DNA from 2 places in the Pelosinus sp. sgz500959 genome. Region 1 is predicted to be linked to the other one. Evidence: riboswitches for the same ligand, from Rfam matches in the RefSeq annotation. Region 1 holds a riboswitch; the other holds the start of a gene.
What was found. A riboswitch is a leader RNA that binds a small molecule or an ion and turns the genes downstream of it on or off. The one in region 1 is predicted to bind lysine.
Positions count from the first base shown of each region.

Region 2: another riboswitch for lysine. It lies ahead of ACAN52_RS05860 (amino acid permease); the one in region 1 lies ahead of dapB (4-hydroxy-tetrahydrodipicolinate reductase).

Region 1 covers NZ_JBGJZL010000002.1:220,142-227,928, reverse strand. Annotated here, with positions in the region: gene dapG (aspartate kinase) at 1-509, opposite strand, end outside; gene ACAN52_RS03770 (aspartate-semialdehyde dehydrogenase) at 520-1,551, opposite strand; gene dapB (4-hydroxy-tetrahydrodipicolinate reductase) at 1,596-2,390, opposite strand; lysine riboswitch at 2,553-2,728, opposite strand; gene ACAN52_RS03760 (hypothetical protein) at 2,812-3,456, opposite strand; gene ACAN52_RS03755 (YlmC/YmxH family sporulation protein) at 3,535-3,813, opposite strand; gene ACAN52_RS03750 (hypothetical protein) at 3,835-4,164, opposite strand; gene dut (dUTP diphosphatase) at 4,292-4,744, opposite strand; gene ACAN52_RS03740 (M16 family metallopeptidase) at 4,725-5,978, opposite strand; gene ACAN52_RS03735 (N-acetylmuramoyl-L-alanine amidase) at 6,172-7,047, opposite strand; gene ACAN52_RS03730 (polysaccharide deacetylase family protein) at 7,141-7,787, opposite strand, start outside.
Region 2 covers NZ_JBGJZL010000003.1:207,446-215,232, reverse strand. Annotated here, with positions in the region: gene ACAN52_RS05885 (proton-conducting transporter membrane subunit) at 1-722, opposite strand, end outside; gene ACAN52_RS05880 (response regulator) at 917-1,591, shown strand; gene ACAN52_RS05875 (FAD-binding oxidoreductase) at 1,800-3,182, shown strand; gene ACAN52_RS05870 ((Fe-S)-binding protein) at 3,184-4,503, shown strand; gene ACAN52_RS05865 (sugar diacid recognition domain-containing protein) at 4,552-5,613, opposite strand; lysine riboswitch at 5,749-5,931, shown strand; gene ACAN52_RS05860 (amino acid permease) at 6,019-7,443, shown strand; gene ACAN52_RS05855 (metal-dependent hydrolase) at 7,579-7,787, shown strand, end outside.

The DNA of each region.
Region 1 (7,787 bases):
TTAAGAGCTGCTCCTAGTGCTGCTGCCGTAGTATCACTACCACCACGTCCTAATGTAGTAAATTCATGATCAACGCTAATACCTTGAAAGCCGCAAACTACAGGAATTTTACCTGATTTTTGCAAACTAAGTATTCGAGTCGGATCAACTTTTAAAATGCGTGCATTATTAAAATTATTATCAGTTATAATACCAGCCTGCCCACCGGTGAGCATAATCGCATCAAGTCCAGCAGCTTGCAGTGTGCCAGTCATAACGACTGCAGAAATCATTTCCCCACAATACAAAATTTGATCAAGTTCACGACTGTTAATATCTTTATAAGTTCCTCGTGCCAGATCCATAAAAGTATCTGTAGCGTAACATTCACCTCGGCGCCCCATCGCTGAGACCACAACAACAGGACTCAAACCATTGTCACATGCAATTTGTATTTTTTGTACAACCAATTCACGAGCTTCAGGGGTTGCAACTGAGGTACCACCAAATTTCTGTACAATTATCCCCATTATTCACACCTCAAAGTACGTTATGTTCAATCATATACTCCGCAATTTGCAAAGCATTTAAAGCCGCGCCTTTACGAATTTGATCTCCAACAACCCATAAATTTAAACCATGTGCTACTGTTTCATCTTTGCGAATGCGACCGACAAAGACTTCATTTTGATTCGAAGTAAAGAGTGGCATTGGGTAGATTTGTTCTTGTGGATTATCCTGTACAATGACTCCTGGGAAAGCAGCCAAGAGTTTTTTCGCCTCTTCAACGGAAACTTCTTCATCAAATTCAATATTAATGGATTCTGAGTGACTACGATATACAGGTATTCTGATCGTTGTTGCTGTAATACCCATATTATAATCATTAAATATTTTATGTGTCTCATGAACCATTTTCATTTCTTCTTTAGTGTAACCATCTTCTAAAAATGCATCAATTTGAGGAATTACATTAAAAGCAATTTGATAATGTTTCGGCAAACCAGCACTTGGTAAAATCGTTGCTTCAACTGGTTTATTCTCTACAATAGCTGCGACTTGATTGTCAAGTTCATCAATCGCTTCTTTACCTGCGCCTGATACGGCTTGATATGTTGAAACGACAATTCGTTTAATTTTTGCTTGATTATATAATGGTTTAAGAGCCATTGCCATAATAATTGTGGAACAATTTGGATTTGCAATAATTCCTTTATGTTTTTGGATATCTTCTGGATTTACCTCTGGGACAATTAGAGGTACTTCAGGATCCATTCTAAAGGCACTGGAATTATCAATAACGACGGCTCCATGCTTTACGGCAGCTGACGCAAATTTTGTACTGGCAGATCCACCTGCAAATAGAGCAATATCAATATCCTTAAAAGAATCATCTGTAGCTTCTTCTACTGTATAGTCTTTCCCCATAAACGTAATAATTTTACCCGCAGAACGACTTGATGCAAGTAATTTTAGATTATCAAAAGGGAAATTACGTTCTTCAATTAAATTTAAAAATTCTTGCCCAACAGCACCAGTAGCTCCAAGTATTGCTACATTATATTTTTTCATATTAATTCCTCTCCTTGATACTATTTTTTAGTGTAAAATTAAACTTATTTCAAAATTTCTTCAAGCCCATATACTAATCCATTTGCTGTCAATACATGTTTGCATGCAAGTACAACACCTGGCATAAAAGATTCTCGAGATATAGAATCATGGCGAATTGTTAATGTTTGGCCTAGTCCACCGAAGATGACTTCTTGATGAGCGACATAACCTGGTAAACGAACACTATGCATCCGAATCCCAGAAAAATCTCCCCCTCGTGCACCAGCAATTTTTTCTACTTCATCAGGATGACCTTGTTTCATAACACCACGACTTTTAGTAATAAGCTCAGCCGTATATAATGCTGTACCAGATGGAGCATCAAGTTTTTGATCATGATGCAATTCAATAATCTCAACATGAGGAAAGAATTTAGCTGCATCTTGTGATAATTTCATCATTAGAATAGCACCAATTGAAAAGTTTGGCGCAATAAGAGCATTGACTTTAGTTTTTAAACAGGACTCACGGATTTCTGTGAGGTCGGCTTCAGATAAACCTGTAGTACCAACAACAGGACAAACACCATTTTTGAGTGCAATACGAAGATTACTCATGACAACTTCTGGTCGTGTAAAATCAACCATAACTTGTGGTTTTGTCTCATTAATCACTGTTTGTAAATCATCACCGACAATGATTCCAGTCTTTCCTGCGCCGATTAAATCACCAATATCAACAAAATCTGATTTAACATCAACAGCTCCGACAATACTTAATTGTGCATCATTATGTATGGCTTTGAGTACTTCTCTTCCCATCTTTCCATAAGCTCCACACACGATTACTCTAATCATTGTACACCCCCTAATATTAATAATCTATTCAATGTAAGTGGCGAATGTCACTCATTGGGCAAAAATAATAGCCGATGAGCATAAATCTCATCGGCTGTCTACGACTAGTTAGACAGATCTAAGGAAATGATAAAATAACATAAAATTATTTCACCATGTCTTAGATGAGATAGCACTCCACTAAAAATATTTTTAGTGACAGTCTTGCACCTGTTTGATGAAAGACCAACATAAGGGATTTGGTATCGATTATGTTTCGGCAGTCAACCCTTTTCTTTCAGATCATTGATACCATTCTCCCTGAAAGTACTCTTGTTGCCTGCACCTCTATTTCATCCTGCGCAGGATGAAGACTATTAAATTACATACATTGTATAATAGTGGTTAAAGAAGTGTCAACACTTTTAATGAAATTTTAAATTTACTTACTATGACTTTTAACTTCTTTGGCACCGTTTTGCCTTAATATTTGTGCTACTGAATTGACTTTTGCTACATCAGTGCGAATAATCGCAAGGATACTCCCCTGAACAACTTCTTGCTCATAGTGATGACTTTCATCGGCAGGAATACCCCAATCAATGAGTCCGCCAGTTATACCACCTGCAATGGCTCCGCTGATTGCTCCTGCGATAGGGCCAGCAGCTATAATAGGACCGATACCAGGAATAGCCAAAGCTCCTGCACCTAAAAGCAACCCGCCAATTCCACCAAGTGTACTCCCTGTTAATGTTCCATCAAAAATATCATCATCGGAATCATTACCAGAATCATCATCATTCTCTTGTTTTTTAGAAATAATATTAATTTCTTCAGTGGTAAAACCTTGTTGACGCAAGGCGTTTACAGCATTTTCAGCGTTAGAGCGGGAACCAAATACCCCAATAATAGTTTGGTTAGATTTTTGTGTATTAGTTGTATTAGTTGTATTAACTACATTATTTGCACTAGTTGTATTCACTGTATTCATCTGCGTTGCTGATGCTTGAGTAGTATTGGAACTTGCTGCAGTATAACTGTTCACTAATGAGTTTGTGCTACTTTGTTTTGACTCTTGATTATTCATATTTAAACCTCCCTAACATTAAAATGCATATCATGCAATTTAATGTTAGGTTATCCATAATCATTGGGAATATGTATTTTATTGTTTCATACGATGTAATTTAGTATAACCTTCATAATCATTATTCAAATCCACAATAATGATTTCATCACCAATTCGTTTTATCCCTTGCCATGGAATGGTCATTGATCGATTTTCACCAAAAAAATTCATTAAACTATTTTGATTAGGTAATAAGATAGAGTGTATACGTCCTGATACATGATCAAAAGTAAGTTCACATTCATCAATCGTTCCTAAGCGAGATCCATCACTTAAATTGATAACCTCTTTTCCAGATAAACGACTTAACCGCATTTTTATCACCTCATCATCTTTTTATATGGGAAAATTTTTTTTGATTCCATGATAAAGGGTTAGAAAAACAGGTTGGATTATCGCGAGACCAATTGCTGAAAAAGCCAATGGATCAATGGAGAACTCAAAAAGAATAATCGTTTCAGGAACATTTAATTTTAGAAAAGAAACTAGCATAAGTAAGGATAAATAAATCCCACCCGATATAGATATTAATTCTTGAATAGCCAAGGATAATGGCGAAGCTTTTAAATTATTCTCATCAATCGTCTTGCGGAAGTATCTTATGCGTTGCCAAACAGATAATGCCAAAACTAGAATCACCAACAAAAGCACTAACCAGGCAAACATAATATCCCTCCACATTTCTCTATCTGTTTCATCGAAACTGAGGGACTAAGATTTAGGTGGAGTTAAAACTCCACCTAAATTAAGTCTTCTTTATTCATATGATACTCAGAGTGAAATATGCTAATTTTTACTCACCAGTACTTCCAAATCCACCTGTTCGTGTTGCAAATAAGTGTTCTTTATCCGTTTCATCCACTAAATATTGGTAAAAAATCCCTTGTGCAATCCGCGTACCTTTGGTAATAACAATATTATGTGGATTATGATTATAAATAGCAATCATAATATGTCCTTCATTATCACTATTATTATAGTAATCTGCATCAATAATTCCTTGCCCATTAATCAAGCTAAGGTTATTTTTGATTGATAATCCTGAACGAATATGTATCCCTAAATATTCATTATCTAACATATATGCTTTTATGCCCGTTGAAATTAATGTGGTAGTGCCTGGTAATAAAGTCACATCCTCAATCGCAGCCATATCGTAGCCTGCACTATATTTTGTCTTTCGTACTGGCAGTGGAAAATCTGAATTTTTATACTTGGAAATGCGTTCAAAACCTCTTAAGCTCATTTGTTACCTCCTCAGTGACAGGTCCTAATGCAGTAAAGCACGTTGTTGCTGGATTAAATAATTGCTGAGTTATTTTCTGCAAATCTTCTAATGAAACTTTATCAATTTTCCTAACGACTTCATCAAGGGTTATATAGTTGCCAATTGTAGTTTCCATTTTTCCAATTCTGGACATACGACTACTCGAACTTTCAAGTCCTAATAATAAACTACCTTTTAATTGCTCCTTAGTTTTTAGAAGTTCCTTAGCTGTAATTCCATTGGTTTTTAAATCTTCAATGTTTTGCCAAATCAGTTCAGTAACCTCCACAGTATTACTTGGCCTTGTTCCAGCATAAATAGTAAATAACCCACCATCACTATAATTACTTTGATAAGAATAGATTGAATAAGCCAATCCTTTTTCTTCACGAATGGATTGGAATAATCGAGAACTAATGCCGCCACCTAGAATATTATTTAAAATATGAAGAGTGTAAATATCAGGTGATGATCGAGATACACTTTGTGTGCTAAAGCAAAGATGCACTTGTTCAATGGCTTTTGTTTGAATTGTATAAGCTGGTATTAATGTAGGTGCAATAAGTATTTCTTGCTTTTTATGACCTGTCATTTTCCCAAAATAACGTTCTGATAAATCTTCAAGCCTTTCATGAGTTAAATTACCAGCAGCTGCAATTACAATATTATCCGGAGTATAAAAGTCTTGATAATATTCCTGTATTAACTTCTGGTCAAAATTTTCAATGGAAGATAAAGTGCCTAAAATATTGCGCCCGAGATCATGATCTGCCCATATTTTATTCAGATGGATATCATGGACTAACTCATCGGGTGTATCTTCATACATGTGAACTTCTTCTAGAACAACTTCCCGTTCTCGCTGAATATCCTCAGCATCAAATTTTGAAGAGAGTAACATATCACTCAGTACATCAAGAGCAAGTTCTAGATGAGTATCGAGAACTTTAATATAATAACAAGTATATTCTTTACCAGTGAAGGCATTTAGTTGTCCACCGACTTCATCAACTGTTTCAGCAATATCTTTTGCCGAACGATTCATCGTTCCTTTAAAGACCATATGTTCAATAAAATGAGAAATACCATGATTATGTTGCCCTTCAGACCGTGAACCAGTTCCCACCCAAATTCCAAGGGTTACTGATTTTACATAAGGGATAACTTCAGAAACCACTCTAACCCCGTTTGCCAATGTCGATTTACGATACATATAAAACTCCTTTTAATTAAACATTTTAAATGAATGACATAACCTATATTCTCATCTTTGGCAGATTAACAATCTAGCTATTAAATTCTTTCATCCAACTTATATAGATACGTTCTGTTGATATAACAAAAATCCCTGCTTGTCTTATTATATTCCCTATAATAAGACAAGCAGGTTATTATTCAAACCTTATTTAGTTAAAATATTTTACGATCCCATTCATAATTCCCTGTGCAATTTTATTGCGATATGAATCTTGATTGAGTAGAGCTGCTTCAGCTGCATTAGAAATAAAGCCCATCTCAACTAAAATGCTCGGCATAGCAGCATTACGTAATACATAAAAAGTCGCAGCTGAAGTTCCCTTATCGACTGCGCCAGTTTCATTAATCAATTGATTTTGTACTGCCAAAGCCAGATCTGATGATTTTCCACTTGGATAGAAAGTCATTCCTCCGATAATACTCGTGTCAGGATTTTCATTCGTATGAACACTGATAAATAAATCAGCATGATTATTTTCAGCTAAGTTGACTCTCGCAGCCAGTTCTTCACCTAAAGAACTTCCCTCAGCTGCAACAGTGCGATCAGTCTCACGAGTCATGATGACTTTAGCCCCTGCTTGTACTAATTTATCCCTTAATTTTAAGCCAACGGCTAAATTGTTATCAGACTCTCTTGTGTTATTAGCAACTGCCCCAGGATTACTGCCTCCATGTCCTGGATCAACTACGATTACTTTTCCTTTTAAAGTACCATTGGTAGTCGAAGGTGCAGTTGGTGTCGGCGATGGCTTTGTTACAACTGGTTGAGTTGTGGTCGGATTAGTTGTTGACTTTCCATTAAAGACATTTAAGATAGGACCCAATAGTTTATCAAATACGAAACTAAATAATTTCTCTAATGGACCAGAACTTTTCGCTGCAGTACTTTGATCAGAGAGTGTTGATGCCCCTAATGTTGTTAATACGTTATCAAGTGGTGCAGCTTGAGTCGTTGAAACTGGAATGATTATGCTAAATGTAATTAAAAATAGCATAATATAAGATAATAATTTATGTTTATACACGTCATACCTCCGTAAAGTTTTAGTTATGTAAACATGATAGCATAAATACTATATTTTTTCAACAAAAAAACAGGCATTTGTATGCCTGTTTTTTTATAAAAGTATATCAGATACTGTCGTTATCGTATATCCTTTACTTTTTAATTGCTTAATTAACTCTGGAAGTGCCTTCGCAGTTGATTCTGTCGGGTGTATCAGAATGATTGCACCATTATTTATTTTTTTCATTACTCGATCAATAATAATATCACTTGGAGGACGTTGCCAATCAATCGTATCAATTGTCCACATAATAGTCTTATATCCAAGTTCTGTTGCAGCAGCTAAAACAATATCGTTATATTCACCATAAGGCGGTGCATATAGAGTAGTTTTAAACTGAGTGAGTTCTGTGACTAATTGTTCCGCGCGAAGTATTTGTTCTTTATTTTTATCTTTACTTAAGGTATTAGGATGGGGATGACTATACGTATGATTACCTAATTCATGGCCACGATTACCTAATTCAACAACTAAATCAGGAAAACGCTTAGCCCAACTACCACCAATAAAAAAAGTGATCTTGGTGTTGTTCTCATCTAAAGTGGTTAACATCTTGGGCAAAAATTCTTCACCCCAAAAGACATTACAAGCAAAAGCGATTTTAGGCGCTGCTAAATTACCGTGAAAAATGGGTTGTGGTTTATCAGTTAGCTGAGTATTACTAAAAATAGGTTGCAATACTCCTGATAACATAGCAA
Region 2 (7,787 bases), on a different contig from region 1:
TGGCTCGGTGCAGCAGGATGAGCCCTTGGCAGCCAAATATGTAAAGGAACCATTCCGGCCTTAGTACCAAAACCAATGAGCACACATACAAAAATAACATTTCGTAGGGTTTCACTCACTAAACTTCCTTTCAGTTGGCTAAAGTCCATACTATTCGCTCCAACTGCTAACAATAAAAATCCAGTTATAATAAAAATCGTCCCAATATGAGTCATGACAATATAAATATAGGCTGACCGAGTATTGACCTTTTTCTCGTATTCATGATTGACTAGAAAGAACGAGGCTACACTCATGACTTCCCATGCCATAATAAAGGCTACCACGTGATTTACAGTCAGCACTAATACCATTGCTAATAAAAAAGCATTATACAGACCTGCCATGAGCGGCAGACGACACTGATCATATTCCTGGCTATATCCATAAGCATAAATACTTGTCCCTATACCTACGACCCCAACAATAAGCAAAAAAAAGGCCGACAAACAATCAACCGTTCCTCCTATAGAACCAAATGGTAACACTATGGGAAAAATGACAGTGAACTGGCCTTGCACAAAAACAAAAATTGCACATAGTGTCGCTAAGGCAGAGCCCATTAGCGCCAGACTATGTGCAATATAATTTGTAAGTTTAGCGTGGTTACTCGTAAAAAAAACAGATACCGCCCCCATACTAAATAATAGCAACATTAAATCATACAAATCCCTTGCAATCATGATCCAACCACCTCACTCGCCATCACAAAATTAATCTATTTATTTTTATTCTATAAAAGTTTTGACTAATCCTGTCTAAAAATTAGTAATTGTCTGAAAAATTTCAAAATATTTATAACTTAGCTCTTTTATCATTACTATTTTACTCTACATTTTAAATATGTTACAGTTATAGAGTAAATTTCTGTTACTATATGAAAGGGGTTTTTTTTATCACTAAAATTCGTATTGTTATCGCCGATGACCATGCCGTGTTACGTTCTGGACTAAAATCTCTTCTTAACAGTTCTCCCCAATTTGAAGTGATTGGCGAAGCAGAAAATGGTTTTCAGGCTATCGAAATGGTCGAAACTCTCAAACCGAATGTTTTATTGCTTGATTTGTCTATGCCAGATATGAATGGTATCGACTGCATTAAAGAAATCCGTTCTCGGGGCCTAACTTGTCCAATTTTGGTCTTAACCATGTATGATGACGAAGAATACATCACCGAAGTCATGCGATCAGGTGCTAACAGCTATGTTCTAAAAAAATCAGCTGACACCGAACTTATGGAGTGTATTATTAAAATTCATACGGGTAAAAAATATTTGAATGAGACTCTTTCCCAATCATTACTCAATAGCATTCTTTATACTAGCACTGATGCCCTTGATCATCAAAGTCCATATCAAATATTAAGTACACGCGAGCGTGAAGTATTACGTTTCTTAGCTCATGGTCATACCAATAGTGAGATTGCTAACATGTTATCTCTTAGTCCTAAAACCATCGACACCTATCGTTCTCGCATTATGCACAAACTCAATATTCACAAAAAATCCGATTTAGTTAATTATGCGATTCAATACAATTTAATTGCCTTATAGTTATGAAAATAGTGTAAGACTAGATCCTACAAATTTGTAGGATCTAGTCTTACACTATTTTACTGCATATACCTGATTTACATCTATCTTCATTTAAGTGAAAATACAGATAGTAATTATTTTTATATCTGCTAGAACTATGGAAAAGATTGTTCTTTTTTGCACTTACCATGAAATTCCAATTTTAAAAGTGAAGGAGTCTATAAAAATGCAACAGAACCATATTGACGCTCTAAAGAAAATTGTCGGCGAGGCAAATGTTATGACGAGTACTGAAGATTTGTATTCTTATTCCTATGATGCAACCCCTGGTCATGGTCACATGCCAGATGCCGTAGTTTTGCCTGGAGATACCAATGAAGTTTCACAAATTTTAAAACTTGCAAATAGCAATAAAATACCTGTTTATACTCGGGGTTCTGGTACTAACTTGAGTGCAGGCTGTGTTCCGACAAAGGGCGGCATTGTACTGTTAATGACTCGTTTCAATAAAATTATGGAAATCGATTTAGAAAACCTTGTAGCCGTGGCAGGACCAGGCGTTATTGTTGCTGATTTAAATACAGCAGTCGCTGCATCAGGTCTTATCTATCCTCCAGATCCTGGTACAGTCGCAACAGCAACTTTAGGCGGCACAGTAGCTGAAAATGCTGGTGGTCTACGCGGTCTAAAATATGGTGTTTCTAAACATTATATTATGGGTTTAGAAGTTGTATTAGCTAACGGCGATATCATGAATACGGGTGGTAAAAACGTAAAAGATGTTTCCGGTTATGATATGACTAAATTATTTACTGGCTCTGAAGGTACATTATGTGTCATTACTAAAATCATTGCTAAACTTGTGCCTGCACCAGAAGCAAAAAAAGCTATGATGGCAATCTTTAATGACCTAGATGATGCTGGTAAAGCAGTTTCCGGGATCATTGCTGCTAAAATTATTCCTGCTACCTTAGAAATTATGGATAACGCTACAATTCGTACTGTAGAAGATTACATGAAAATCGGTCTTCCATTAGATGCCCAAGCAATACTTCTTATTGAAGTTGATGGTAATCCTACTGTTGTTGAACAAGAAGCTGCTAAAGTAATGACAGTTCTCAAATCAAATAATGCTGCAACTGTACAAATTGCTAAAAACGATGCAGAACGTGATAAACTTTGGGCCGCTCGTCGTGCCGCATTGCCAGCTTTAGCTAAACTTCGTCCTACAACTTATGTAGAAGATGCTACAGTTCCTCGTAATAAAGTACCTAACTTCTTACGTTCAGTGAGCGAAATTTCCAAAAAACATAACGTTACAATCGGAACATTTGGTCATGCTGGTGATGGCAACATGCATCCTACAATTGTTTGCGATATTAGAGATGCAGTCGAAATGAAACGCGTATACCTTGCAATGGACGAAATGTTCAAAACAGCGATTGAACTTGGCGGTACATTAAGTGGTGAGCACGGAATCGGCCTTGGTAAACTTCCTTGGATGGAAAATCAACATGGTCCTACTTCCATGAACGTAATGAGATCAATTAAACGTACACTTGATCCTAACTTGATCTTAAATCCTGGTAAGTTAGTAGGAGAGTGTTAGTATGAGTGATGAAATTAATGTAAAGGATATTAATGACCACGATAAAGCACTATTAACCGATATCCAAGATGCCCTTGCTAATTGCATGAAATGCGGTAATTGTATGGCCCATTGCCCAGTATATAAAGAATTAGGCAGAGAAAATGCAGTAGCTCGCGGTAAGCTTTCCCTTATGGAAGGCGTTCTCAGTGGAACAATCCCAATTTCCACAAACTTTGAAAAAGCCATGTCCATGTGTTTATCCTGTAAAGCCTGTGCAACAAACTGTCCATGCGGCGTACCTGCTGATGAATTGATTGTACGTGGACGTCAAGCAGTCGTAAAAGCTCGCGGACTCGGTCCTATTAAGAAAAAAGTCTTTGCGTTACTAAAAAACAGACAGTTATTCGATTTTTCGTTGCGTATGGCAGGTCTCTTTGCACCATTATCCTTTAAAAAATTACCTGGTAAAATGGGGACTATTGCCCGTTTCCCAATGCCTGGTATGGATGTAAAAAGGGTCACAGCTCCTATGTCTGCAAACCCTCTCAGAAGTCAATATCCTGAAGTCATTAAAGTTGATAACCCCAAAATGAGAGTCGGTTTTTTCACTGGCTGTACAATCAACTATATGTACACAGATGTTGGTCAAGCTACAATTAACGTTCTTAAAGCTAATAATATTGAAGTTGTTATGCCAAGCATGCAACATTGCTGCGGTACACCTGTATTCTATTCCGGCGATGTAGATTCTGCTAAACTATTTGCAAAACACAATCTTGAAACCTTTGATCGCTATAATTTTGACTATATTATTGCATCTTGCGGTTCTTGTACAGAAGCTTTCAAAATTGAATATCTTCATATGTTCAAAGATGATCCTAAAATGAAAACATTAGCAGAAAAAATATCTAAAAAGACTTATGAAATCAGCGAGTTTTTAGTCGATGTTGTTAAATTCGACAAAACAAAACTTGGTCCAGTGAATGCAACTGTCACGATGCACGATCCATGTCATATGGTTCGTGGTATCAAAATTACTAAACAACCGCGGGAAATTTTAAAATCCATTCCTGGTTTAAATTTTGTCGAAATGTCTAAACCTGATCGTTGCTGTGGATCAGGCGGCTCCTTCAGTATGTCTTATTATGAACTTTCTCGCCAAGTCAATGACCGTAAAGTCGCAGATATTGGCTCCACAAAAGCTGACATTGTTGCCACAAGCTGTGGTACTTGCCGTATGCATATTATGGATGGTTTAGTACAAAATAACATGGACAAAGAAACCTTACATGTTATCCAAGTCTTAGATCGATCCTACCAAGCTGGTAGCCAAAAATAAAAAAGAAAAAAACTGTAGGCATGAATTGTGCCTACAGTTTTTTTCTTTTCATAAGGGAATCTCTACAAAAATTTTCGTTCCCTGACCAATTTCTGATTTGATTTCAAAGGTTCCATCCACTAGCGATACACGTTCACCCATTCCATATATGCCTAAAGAAGTACGACTATGAGTACTTTTAAATAAATCAAGATTAAATCCCACACCATTGTCATTAATAATTAGAATCAGTTTATTTTGTTTTTTATACAAAGAGACCCAGACTTGTGTCGCCCCAGCATGCTTGACAATATTGGTTAATGCCTCCTGCAAGATTCGATATAATGCAATCTCAACTTCAGTCGCAAATCGCTCACGAGATAGAATATTAAACTCAATATTCATTAAAATTTTATATTGCTTTGAATAGTTCGCAATGTATTTTTGTGCTGCTGCTACCAATCCTAAGTCATCTAATAACACAGGACGAAGTTGTACTGCCATATCATGAACAGCCTCTAATGTCGTCAAAGCAAGATCTCGCATTTGTAATATTTTTTCTCGTTCCCCACTATTTTGCACCTGTTCTGCAAGGATACGCAAACCAACAATAATGGATGTTAAGGATTGACTCGTTTCATCATGTAGTTCTCGGGAGATTTTTTTACGTTCTTCTTCTTGAACACGAATTATTTTATTTAGAAATATAGATTGAAGTTCTTCTTTTTCCTTTAATGCACCAACTAATTTTTCTTGTCTTGCATTGGACTGTAAATTCGCCTCCACAAAACGTGCTGCAAGTCGTGCATAAGGTTCCGCCGTTTTTAAGTCACCCGTAACGCCAATGACACCCACGCACTTATTTTCAAACATAATCGGTACATTAAATCCATTACGGATACCACGTAAGTGCAATTCATCTTCTTCGCTAACATAAAATTCTTTAATCATCTCAGCCTTGAGCATCCTCGCACCGGCTTCATGTACCTGCCCAATGCGATCTCGGCTAAAAGATGCAATAATGACTCCACGATCATCAAGAATATTTACATTTTTATTTAGTTCTGCAGCAACAATGTCCACTAAGGACTGGGCAAATTTAGCGTCTAATCTTTGATATTCATTTTCCATTTAGATCCTCCATAAAAAATATAACGTTATAGTAAGCTTTTCTTTTCAGAATCTCCTGAGAAAAGACCTTTAATTCAATAGAAATATTGACAGATAACAGTATTTCTATTAAACTAAAGATCAATTAAATAGGCTGTGATGCATAGAGGTGCGGATATTATGAGTATGTATAGTGAGCTGGTTACGATGAACTATACAAAAAGGAATCTTCGCCGAAGTAAAAATAACCAACCTGGTTTTTTTTGCTGGATTTGTATTGAATAAGTACAAGTCTGTCACCTGAAGATTCCCATTTTCAGGTGAAGAGCTATCTCATACAAGCGGGGATTTATATATTTATGTAAATTTGTTGGTTGTGAGATAGTTCACAACCATTTTTTTATTTTATTAAATCAGGAGGCTTTTATGTCAAAATCAACATTAAATTTAGATGAATTATGTCCGCAAAAAGAAGGATTGAAACGTGATATGAAATCACGTCACCTTATGATGATTTCCATTGGGGGTACAATTGGTACTGGATTATTTGTCGGCTCAGGGCAAACCATCAGTCAAGCAGGTCCTCTCGGTGCCGTCCTTGCTTATCTCGTTGGTGGCTTTATTATGTATTTAGTATTATTGTGTCTTGGTGAATTAACAGCTGCGATGCCTGTATCGGGTTCATTCCAGAGCTATGCCTCGCGATTTATCTCCCCTGGTGCTGGTTTTACGACAGGTTGGTTATATTGGATTAACTGGGCGATTTGTATAGCCGCTGACTTTACGGCTGCAGGCATTATCATGAATAACTGGTTTCCCCAGATTGCGATTTGGATCTGGTGTGGTTTTTTTGCTACAATACTTGCCTTACTAAATATCATTTCAGTAAAAGCCTATGGAGAGGCTGAATTCTGGTTTGCCAGTATCAAAGTCACTGCAATTCTCGCCTTTATCGTGGCCGGTTGTGGCTTAATCTTCGGCTTTTCTGACAATGCTGTACCTATGGCTTTTTCAAATTTCCATACGAGCTCCGGTCTTTTTCCCAATGGCTTTGAAGCAGTTTTCCTCACTATGATCGCAGTCGTCTACTCCTTCCAAGGAGCTGAACTTGTCGGCATTGCTGCCGGTGAATGTGAAAACCCAGGTAAAAACGTTCCTAGGGTCATTAAGGGTATCGCTTTTCGCATTATCTTCTTTTATGTCCTCGCAATGGTCGTACTGGCTGCCATCATTCCCTTCAATGAAGCCAGCGTTTTAGAAAGTCCTTTTGCTCATGTCTTTGGTATGCTTGGTCTGCCATTAGCAAAAGATATCATGTTTTTTGTTGTAATGACCTCTGCCCTATCTTCAGGCAGTTCAGCTTTATATGCTTGCTCACGTCTTCTCTGGTCCATGTCTAAAGAAGGCCTTGCTCCTAGCATACTGGGTAAGGTGAACTCCCGCGGTGTACCCGTATATGGTGTCTTAATCACTGTGCTCTTAGCATGTATGTCCTTATTGACGAGTGAATACGCCGCTGATACTGTATATCTCTGGCTTATGTCGAGTACTGGTCTGACAGGTTGTTTAATCTGGGTCATCATCGCCTGGTGCCAACTGAACTTCCGCAAAGAATTTATTCGCCTTGGTGGAAAGTTAGAACAACTTACCTTTCGTACTCCATTTTATCCCCTTGTCCCCATATTGGCACTCGTACTCAATTTAGGTGTGATTATTAGTTTATATTTTGACGAATCACAACGTATTGTCTTATATACTGGTATTCCTGCATTAGCTGGAGTTTACTTATACTATTTACTATTTTTAAATAAAAAACATGCGACAACCCTAAAAGAAAGAGAAATAAGTTAACCATTTTGAGGTGACCTTAGGTAATAAGGGCACCTCTTTTTTTATGAAAACCAAACTCGCACTAATTACCAGTACTACCTCCTCCCTGTCTATGATATAATTTTATGTAAACTTAATAGTAAGGGAGGTGTACTGATGGATTCCTTGTCACATGCACTGATCGGCATTGCCGTTGCTGGTTTATCGGGTCACCAACTATCTTTAAATGACCCTATCTATTTAGCAACTATTCTTGGAGCACAAGCACCTGATTTTGATATTATTACGCAAATCAAGGGCAATTTTTCTTACATCAAACAACATCGATCCTTTTCCCATTCTCTCCCTGGACTTGCGATATGGTC